Regions from separate parts of the Bradyrhizobium huanghuaihaiense genome, predicted to be linked through region 1. Evidence: riboswitches for the same ligand, from Rfam matches in the RefSeq annotation. Region 1 holds a riboswitch; the other holds the start of a gene.
What was found. Region 1 has a riboswitch for glycine ahead of N2603_RS17225 (D-amino acid dehydrogenase). Riboswitches for the same ligand answer to the same signal wherever they lie in the genome.
Positions count from the first base shown of each region.

Region 1 (4,416 bases):
CAATGCGCGTTCCATCTTTCGCAGCTTGAGAGACATTAAGATGAATCCAGCCAATCTTCCCTTCGATTCCGAGGCCATGCTCGAGGGCCTGCGCACCTGGGTGGAATGCGAGAGCCCGACCTGGGACGCGAACGCGGTGAACCGCATGCTCGATATCGCAGCGCGGGATATGGCCATCATGGGTGCGACGATCGAGCGCATCGCCGGCCGTCAGGGTTTTGGCGGCGTGATCCGCGCGCGTTTTCCGCATCCGAAACGGGGCGAGCCGGGAATCCTGATCGCCGGTCACATGGATACCGTCCATCCGGTCGGCACCATCGAGAAGCTGAAATGGCGGCGCGAGGGCAACAGGTGCTACGGCCCCGGCATCTACGACATGAAGGGCGGCAACTATCTCTCGCTGGAAGCGATCCGGCAGCTGGCGCGCGCCTCGTTCACGACGCCGCTGCCGATCACCGTGCTGTTCACGCCCGACGAGGAAGTCGGCACGCCTTCGACGCGCGACATCATCGAGGCGGAAGCCGCGCGCAATAAATACGTGCTGGTGCCCGAGCCCGGCCGCGCCGACAACGGCGTCACCACCGGACGTTACGCCATCGCACGCTTCAATCTCGAGGCGACGGGACGGCCGAGCCACGCCGGCGCGACGCTGTCGGCGGGCCGTTCGGCAATCCGCGAAATGGCGCGGCAGATTCTCGCAATCGACGCGATGACGACGGAGGACTGCACCTTTTCGGTCGGCGTCGTGCATGGGGGACAATGGGTCAACTGCGTTGCCACGACCGCGACCGGCGAAGCGCTGTCGATGGCCAAGCGCCAGGCCGATCTCGACCGCGGCGTCGAGCGGATGCTGGCACTCTCGGGCACCAACAACGACGTCACCTTCAAGGTCACCCGCGGCGTGACGCGGCCGGTGTGGGAGCCGGATGCCGGCACCATGGCGCTGTACGAGAAGGCGCGCGGCATCGCCAAATCCCTCGGCGCGGAATTACCGCATGCGAGCTCCGGCGGCGGCTCCGACGGCAACTTCACCGGTGCGATGGGAATCCCAACTCTCGATGGCCTTGGCGTGCGCGGCGGCAACGGCCACACGCTCGAGGAGTTCATCGAGATCGATAGCCTCGTCGAACGCGGGCGCTTGATGGCGGGATTGCTGGCGACGCTGGAGTGACGGCGCAGCCGTCATTCCGGGGCGATGCGACAGCATCGAACTATGGTGCGCGATTGCGCACCTGAGAATCTCGAGATTCCGGGTTCGCGCTACGCGCGCCCCGGAATGACTGCGACAACATCGCACTGCACAATGCGTTGGCAGTCGCGGTCTAAATTTAGCCTTGTCTAAAAATGAGGCGTATCGTACTGCTCGATCGTCCACGCGACGATGCGGGAGAGATCGCAACGAAGGTTTTCGGCTTTCGTTGCGGCGCCGACGGAGCAACCGCCCCGGAAACTCTCAGGCAAAAGGACCGTATCGTCAGGACGATCTGGAGAGAGGCGGCGCGATTTCAGGCAATCGTGGCGTCCACCGAAGGGGATAGTCCGTTGCGTGATCCGCAGCGGATCAAGCTCTCAGGTAACCGTGACAGATGGGGCGCCGCCAACGGCCTTTGGCCGGCGGTCAGCCTATCCTAACTCACGGGAGCCCCGAACCTGCCATGACCCATATCGCCATCATCGGCGCCGGCATCACCGGCGTGACGACTGCCTATGCCCTGCTCGAACGCGGCTTTGAGGTGACGGTGCTCGACAAGCACCGTTATGCCGCGATGGAGACATCATTCGCCAATGGTGGACAGCTCTCCGCCAGCAATGCCGAAGTGTGGAACAGCACCGCGACGATCCTGAAAGGCCTGCGCTGGATGTTCCGGCGCGACGCGCCGCTGCTGATGAACCCGCGGCCGAACTGGCACAAATATTCGTGGATGAGCGAGTTCGTCGCCAACATCGGCAACTACCGCGCCAATACGATCGAGACCACGCGGCTCGCGATCGAAGCCCGCAAGCATCTGTTCGAGATCGCAGCGCGCGAAGGCATCGACTTCGATCTCGAGCGCCGCGGCATCCTCCACATCTATCACGACAAGACGGGTTTCGAATCCGGCCTGCGCGTCAACGCGCTGTTGCAGGAAGGTGGCCTCGATCGCCGTCCGGTGACGCCGGAGGAGATCCGCGCGATCGAGCCGACGCTGCGCAAGGCGTATTATGGCGGCTTCTACACGCCGTCGGATGCGACCGGCGATATCCACAAGTTCACCCGCGGGCTGGCGGACGCCTGCAAGCGGCGCGGCGCGACCTTCATCCACGAGGCCAATATCGATTCAATCGCGCGCGCCGGCAGCGGCTTCGTGCTCGGCTGGGCCGATCTTGCTGCAAGCGATGCCCTCGCCTCCGCGCGCGGCATGCTGAAGGCGGACGGTGTCGTGGTCTGCGCCGGCGTCGCCAGCCGCCACTTCGCGGCCCTCCTCGACGATCGCATCAACGTCTACCCGGTGAAGGGCTACTCGATCACCGTGCAGCTCGACACCGCCGAGAGCCGCAACGCGACGCCGACCGTGAGCCTGCTCGACGAAGCCGCCAAGATCGTCACCAGCCGGCTCGGTGCCGATCGCTTTCGCGTTGCCGGCACCGCCGAGTTCAACGACTTCAATCGCGACATCCGCGCCGACCGCGTGCAGCCGCTGGTCGACTGGGTGCGCAGCAACTTCCCCGCCATCGAGACCTCGCGCGTCGTGCCCTGGGCCGGGCTGCGCCCGATGATGCCGAACATGATGCCGGTGGTGCGCGCGGGGCGGATTCCGGGCGTGTTCTTCAACACCGGCCACGGCCATCTCGGCTGGACCCTGTCGGCCGCCACCGCGCAGATGATCGCCGGGACCATCGACGGCTGGCGCGGGCTCAATGCGCCGCCGACCGTTCCTTCACTTGGGGTTGAGCGTGAGCTGCGTCATGCATCCTGAGTGGTTGAAGCCGGCGGGCGGCGGCCTCTTGCGACTGCCCTGCCCTTGGCACACAATTTGCCCCGAAAGACCGGCATCTCCGGCCGGCTTTCCCAGCCCGAGTGACAGGCGCGCATGATAGACACGTTCGAATCCACGGGCGCCCCAGGGGCCCACAAGTTCCGCAGCCGGAGATAGGTGCATGCTAGGTTATCTCATTCGCCGCGTTCTGGCCGCGGTGCCCGTGATGGGCGTCGTCGCGCTGTTCGTGTTCCTGCTGCTGCGGCTGACGCCGGGCGATCCCGCCGCGATCCTCGCCGGCGACAATGCGACGCCGGAGCGGCTCGAGCGCATCCGCGAATCGCTCGGCCTCAACGAGCCCCTGATCGTGCAGTTCATCACCTGGGTGAACAAGCTGCTGCACGGCGACCTCGGAACATCGCTGATCTCCAACCTGCCGGTGATGAAGATGATCGGCCAGCGCGTCGAGCCGTCGATCTCGATCGCGCTGTGCACCATCATCCTCGCCGTCATCGTCGCGGTTCCCTTGGGGGTGATCGCGGCGTGGAAGCACGGCACCTGGATCGACCGCTTCGTCATGGGCCTGTCGGTCCTGGGCTTCTCCGTGCCGGTGTTCGTGGTCGGCTATGTCCTGATCGAGGTCTTCGCGATCGATCTGCGCCTGGTGCCGGTGCAGGGCTTCCGCAGCATCTTCAACGGTTTCGGGCCGTTCTTCGAGCGCATGATCCTGCCGACCTGCGCCCTGTCCTTCATCTACATCGCGCTGATCGCGCGCATGACGCGCGCGGCGATGCTCGACGTTCTCGGCGAAGATTACGTGCGAACGGCACGTGCGAAAGGCATCAACGAGGTTGCCGTGATGATGCGGCATGCGCTGCGCAATGCCGCCGTGCCCGTGATCACCGTGATCGGCACCGGCTTTGCGCTGCTGATCTCCGGCGTCGTCGTCACCGAGAGCGTGTTCAACATCCCCGGCATCGGGCGCCTCACCGTCGATGCGGTGCTGGCGCGCGACTATCCGGTGATCCAGGCCATGATCCTGCTGACGTCGCTGATCTACGTCGTCGTCAATCTTCTCATCGACGTCGCCTATACCCTGCTCGATCCCCGGATCCGGTACTGAGGCAAGGACAAGAACAAATGTCGGTCGATACCCTTCCCCAGTCGTCCATTCCGATCACGTCGCCGCTGCGGCCGCGCTTCGGATTCCTGACCTCGACGCCGATCATCGCGACGGCGACGTTCCTGCTCGCCCTGATCGTGGTGATCTCGATCCTCGCGCCGCTGATCGCGCCGCATGATCCGATCCAGCTTGCGCCGTCGCAGCGATTGAAGCCGGCTTCGGCGCAATTCCTGCTCGGCACCGACGCATACGGACGCGACCTGTTGTCGCGCGTGGTCTATGGCGGCCGCATCTCGCTTCTGATCGGCATCGGCTCGGCGATCCTGTCGATCGTCA
Region 1 is NZ_CP104172.1:3,636,832-3,641,247, reverse strand. Features, by position in the region: gene N2603_RS17230 (M20/M25/M40 family metallo-hydrolase) at 41-1,171, shown strand; glycine riboswitch at 1,375-1,479, shown strand; glycine riboswitch at 1,483-1,588, shown strand; gene N2603_RS17225 (D-amino acid dehydrogenase) at 1,656-2,957, shown strand; gene N2603_RS17220 (ABC transporter permease) at 3,139-4,080, shown strand; gene N2603_RS17215 (ABC transporter permease) at 4,098-4,416, shown strand, end outside.

Region 2 (4,416 bases), 160 kb from region 1:
AGCGCGGTGCCAAGCTTGAGCTCGCCGCTCTCGACGGTGCCGATGTGGACGAAGAAATCGCCGAGCTTCTTCTGCGTGTCGGTGACGCGGAACTTGATGCCGCCCTCACCGATCAGCACGCCGGTATCGCCGACCTGGCCGCCGGACTCCGCGTAGAACGGCGTCTGGTTCAGCACGAGCGCGCCCGTCTCGCCGGCCTTGAGACTGGCAACCTCCGCGCCGTCCTTGACCAGCGCGGACACGACGCCCTCGGCGCTCTCGGTCTCGTAACCCAGGAACTCGGTGGCGCCGAGCTTTTCGCGCAGCGGGAACCAGATCGCCTCGGAGGCAGCCTCCCCCGAGCCCTTCCAGGACTCGCGCGCCTTGGCCTTCTGGCGCTCCATCGCGTCGGTGAAGGCGGACTGGTCGACGCCGATGCCGCGCGACTTCAGCGCGTCCTGCGTCAGGTCGAGCGGGAAGCCGTAGGTGTCGTACAGCGTGAAGGCGACGTCGCCGTCGAACATGTCGCCTTTTTTCAGGCCCGCGCTCTTCTCGTCGAGGATCGCCAAGCCGCGCGAAAGAGTCTTGCGGAAGCGGGTCTCTTCCAGCCGCAGCGTTTCCTCAATCAGCTTCTCCGCGCGCATCAGGTCGGGATAGGCCTGGCCCATCTCGCGCACCAGCGCCGGCACCAGGCGATGCATCAGGGGCTCCTTGGCCCCGAGCAGCTGCGCATGGCGCATCGCGCGGCGCATGATCCGGCGCAGCACATAGCCGCGGCCCTCATTCGAGGGCAGCACGCCGTCGGTGACGAGGAAGGCGGAAGAGCGCAAATGGTCGGCGATGACGCGGAACGAGCCGGCGGTCTGCTCCTGCGGCCCGCTGCCGAGCGCGGACGCGGTCGCATCGATCAGGTTGCGGAACAGGTCGGTCTCGAACACGCTCTCGACGCCCTGGAGGACGCAGGCCATGCGCTCCAGGCCCATGCCGGTGTCGATCGAGGGACGCGGCAGATCCACGCGCTCCTCCTTCGTCACCTGCTCGTATTGCATGAACACGAGATTCCAGAATTCGAGGAAGCGGTCGCCATCCTCTTCCGGCGAGCCGGGAGGCCCGCCCCAGATGTGCTCGCCGCGATCGATGAAGATCTCCGAGCACGGGCCGCACGGCCCGGTGTCGCCCATCGCCCAGAAATTGTCCGAGGTCGGGATGCGGATGATGCGGTCGTCGGAGAAGCCGGCGATCTTCTTCCAGAGCCCGTGCGCCTCGTCGTCGGTGTGGTAGACCGTGACGAGCAGCTTGTCCTTCTTCAGCCCGTACTCCTTGGTGATCAGCTTCCAGGCGAGCTCGATCGCGCGCTCCTTGAAGTAATCGCCGAACGAGAAATTACCGAGCATCTCGAAGAAGGTGAGATGGCGCGCGGTGTAGCCGACATTGTCGAGGTCGTTGTGCTTGCCGCCGGCGCGCACGCATTTCTGCGACGTGGTGGCGCGCTGGTAAGGCCGCTTCTCGACGCCGGTAAAGACGTTCTTGAACTGCACCATGCCGGCATTGGTGAACATCAACGTCGGGTCGTTGCGCGGCACGAGTGGCGAGGACGGCACGATCTCGTGGCCGTTCTCGGCAAAGAAGTTCAGAAAGGTCGACCTGATCTCGTTGACGCCGCTCATGTTCATCCAATCGGGTGTGCTTGGGCCCGCTGCCGCCGTCCAAACCGGAAATTAAGGCTGATATCTGCGGGCCAAAGCGCTTTTAGACAAGGCCAGCTTCGCTGTCCAGAAACTGTGCAAGGAGATCAGAGGGTTGCCGCAGGCGCTCAATCCGGTTGAAAGCCGCTGAAGTCGCGTTGACAGCCTTGGCTGGCCTGTGGTCTGTACCCATCTGTATCGTACGGCCACGTCGGGAGAGACCGGCTTTAGGCAGCCGGCGCCGAAGGAGCAACCGCCCCGGAAACTCTCAGGCAAAAGGACCGCGTGGCTTTGACAGCATCTGGAAAGAGGCGCCGACGGGCTTAAGGCCCGGACCAGCGTCCGCCGACGGGATAATACTCTCAGGCACAGCGACAGATGGGGCTTCGACTGGTGTCCATGGGGAATCCTCCCCGGGAACCGCCGAGGGCCCCTTAGATGCTAGCGCACAGCCAAGACTCTCTGAAACGTACGCCCCTCCACAGCCTCCATGTCTCCCTGGGCGGCAAGATGGTGCCGTTCGCGGGCTATGACATGCCCGTGCAGTACCCCGCGGGCGTGCTGAAGGAGCACCTTCATACCCGCATCCAAGCCGGCCTGTTCGACGTCTCCCATATGGGCCAGATCCGCTTGCTGCCGAAATCCGGGAGGATCGAGGACGCCGCCCGCGCGCTGGAACGGCTGGTGCCACAGGACATCGTGGCAATCGCCAAGGGGCGGCAGCGCTATGCCCAGTTCACCAATGCGGACGGCGGCATCCTGGACGACCTGATGGTCGCCAATTTCGGCGATCACCTGTTCCTGGTCGTCAACGCCGCCTGCAAGGAACAGGACGAGGCGCATCTGCGCGCGAATCTGTCCGATGACTGCGTGATCGATTCGCTTGCCGACCGCGCGCTGATCGCGCTGCAGGGCCCGAAGGCTGAGGCGGTGCTGGCGAAATTCTGTGCAGAGGCGCCGGCCATGAAGTTCATGGACGCCGGCCCGCATGAGGTCGCCGGCATCAAGTGCTTCGTCTCCCGCTCCGGCTACACCGGCGAGGACGGGTTCGAGATCTCGGTTCCCGCTGCCGATGCCGAACGCCTCGCCAAGATGCTGCTGGACAATCCGGACGTGTTGCCGATCGGCCTTGGCGCCCGCGACAGCCTGCGGCTGGAAGCCGGGCTCTGCCTCTACGGCCACGACATCGACACCGTCACCACGCCGGTCGAGGCCGCGCTGGAATGGTCGGTGCAGAAGAGCCGCCGCAGCAGCGGCGCCCGTGCCGGCGGCTTTCCCGGCGCGGAAAAGATCCTTGCGCATTTCGACAATGGCGCATCCCGCCGCCGCGTCGGCCTGCTCGCCGAGGGCCGCGCACCGGTGCGCGAAGGCGCGTTGCTGTTTGCCGACAGCGCGGGCGGCGAGCCCATCGGAAAGGTCACATCTGGCGGGTTCGGCCCGAGCCTGAGTGCGCCGGTGGCGATGGGCTACGTGCCCGTGAGCCTGAGCGCGCTCGGCACAAAACTCTTCGCCGAGGTGCGCGGCCAGCGCCTGCCGCTCGCCGTCGCCGCCATGCCCTTCGTGAAAAACACCTACAAACGCTGAGGACTCGACAATGACCACGACGCTGTACACTTCCGATCATGAATGGCTCGCCATCGACGGCGACGTCGCCACGGTCGGCATCACCGACTACGCACAGCAGCAGCTCGGCGACGTCGTCTTCGTCGAATTGCCCAAGGTCGGCCGCGCTTTGAAGAAGGCGGAAGCCGCCGCCGTCGTGGAATCGGTGAAGGCCGCCTCCGACGTCTACGCACCTGTTACGGGCGAAGTGCTCGAGGCCAACGAGGCGCTGGCCGCCGAGCCGGCGCTGATCAATTCGGACGCGCAGGGCGCGGCCTGGTTCTTCAAGATCAAGATTGCCGACAAGAGCGAGCTCGGCGGCCTCATGGATGAAGCCGCCTACAAGGCGCATACGGCTTAGGGACGATGGAGCAAGCGATGACCGCGCACCGTAAATCCAGCGGCGAGACCGCCGCCAGTTTCGTCCGCCGCCACATCGGCCCCTCCGCGCGCGATGTCACCGCAATGCTCGAGGCCGTCGGCGCGAAGAGCGTCGACGCGTTGATGGCGGAGACGCTGCCGGCCTCGATCCGGCAGGCATCCCCCCTCGATCTCGGCAAGCCGCTCAGCGAGACCGAGGCGATCGCGCATATGGCCGAGCTCGCCGCGCAGAACCAGGTCTTCACCTCGCTGATCGGCCAGGGCTATTCGGGCACCATCCTGCCCGCGGTGATCCAGCGCAACATTCTGGAGAACCCGGCCTGGTACACGGCGTACACGCCCTACCAGCCCGAGATCAGCCAGGGCCGGCTGGAGGCGCTGTTCAACTTCCAGACCATGATCTGCGACCTCACGGGGCTCGACGTCGCCAACGCCTCGCTGCTGGACGAAGCAACCGCCGCTGCCGAAGCCATGGCGCTCGCCGAGCGCCACTCGCAGGTGAAGGCAAAAGCCTTCTTCGTCGACAAGGACGTGCATCCGCAGACGCTGGCGGTGATGCGCACCCGCGCCGAGCCGCTGGGCTGGAATCTCATCGTCGGCGATCCCCTCACCGATCTCGACAAATCAGACGTGCTCGGCGCGCTGCTGCAATATCCGGGTTCTTCCGGCGCGTTGCGCGACCTCCGGCCGGCGATCGCCGCGCTGAAGGCCAAGGGCGCGCTCGCGATCGTTGCCGCCGATCTGCTGGCGCTGACGCTGCTCGCCTCGC
Region 2 is NZ_CP104172.1:3,475,209-3,479,624, reverse strand. Features, by position in the region: gene alaS (alanine--tRNA ligase) at 1-1,646, opposite strand, end outside; glycine riboswitch at 1,867-1,957, shown strand; gene gcvT (glycine cleavage system aminomethyltransferase GcvT) at 2,103-3,248, shown strand; gene gcvH (glycine cleavage system protein GcvH) at 3,259-3,627, shown strand; gene gcvP (aminomethyl-transferring glycine dehydrogenase) at 3,645-4,416, shown strand, end outside.
Region 2: another riboswitch for glycine. It lies ahead of gcvT (glycine cleavage system aminomethyltransferase GcvT); the one in region 1 lies ahead of N2603_RS17225 (D-amino acid dehydrogenase).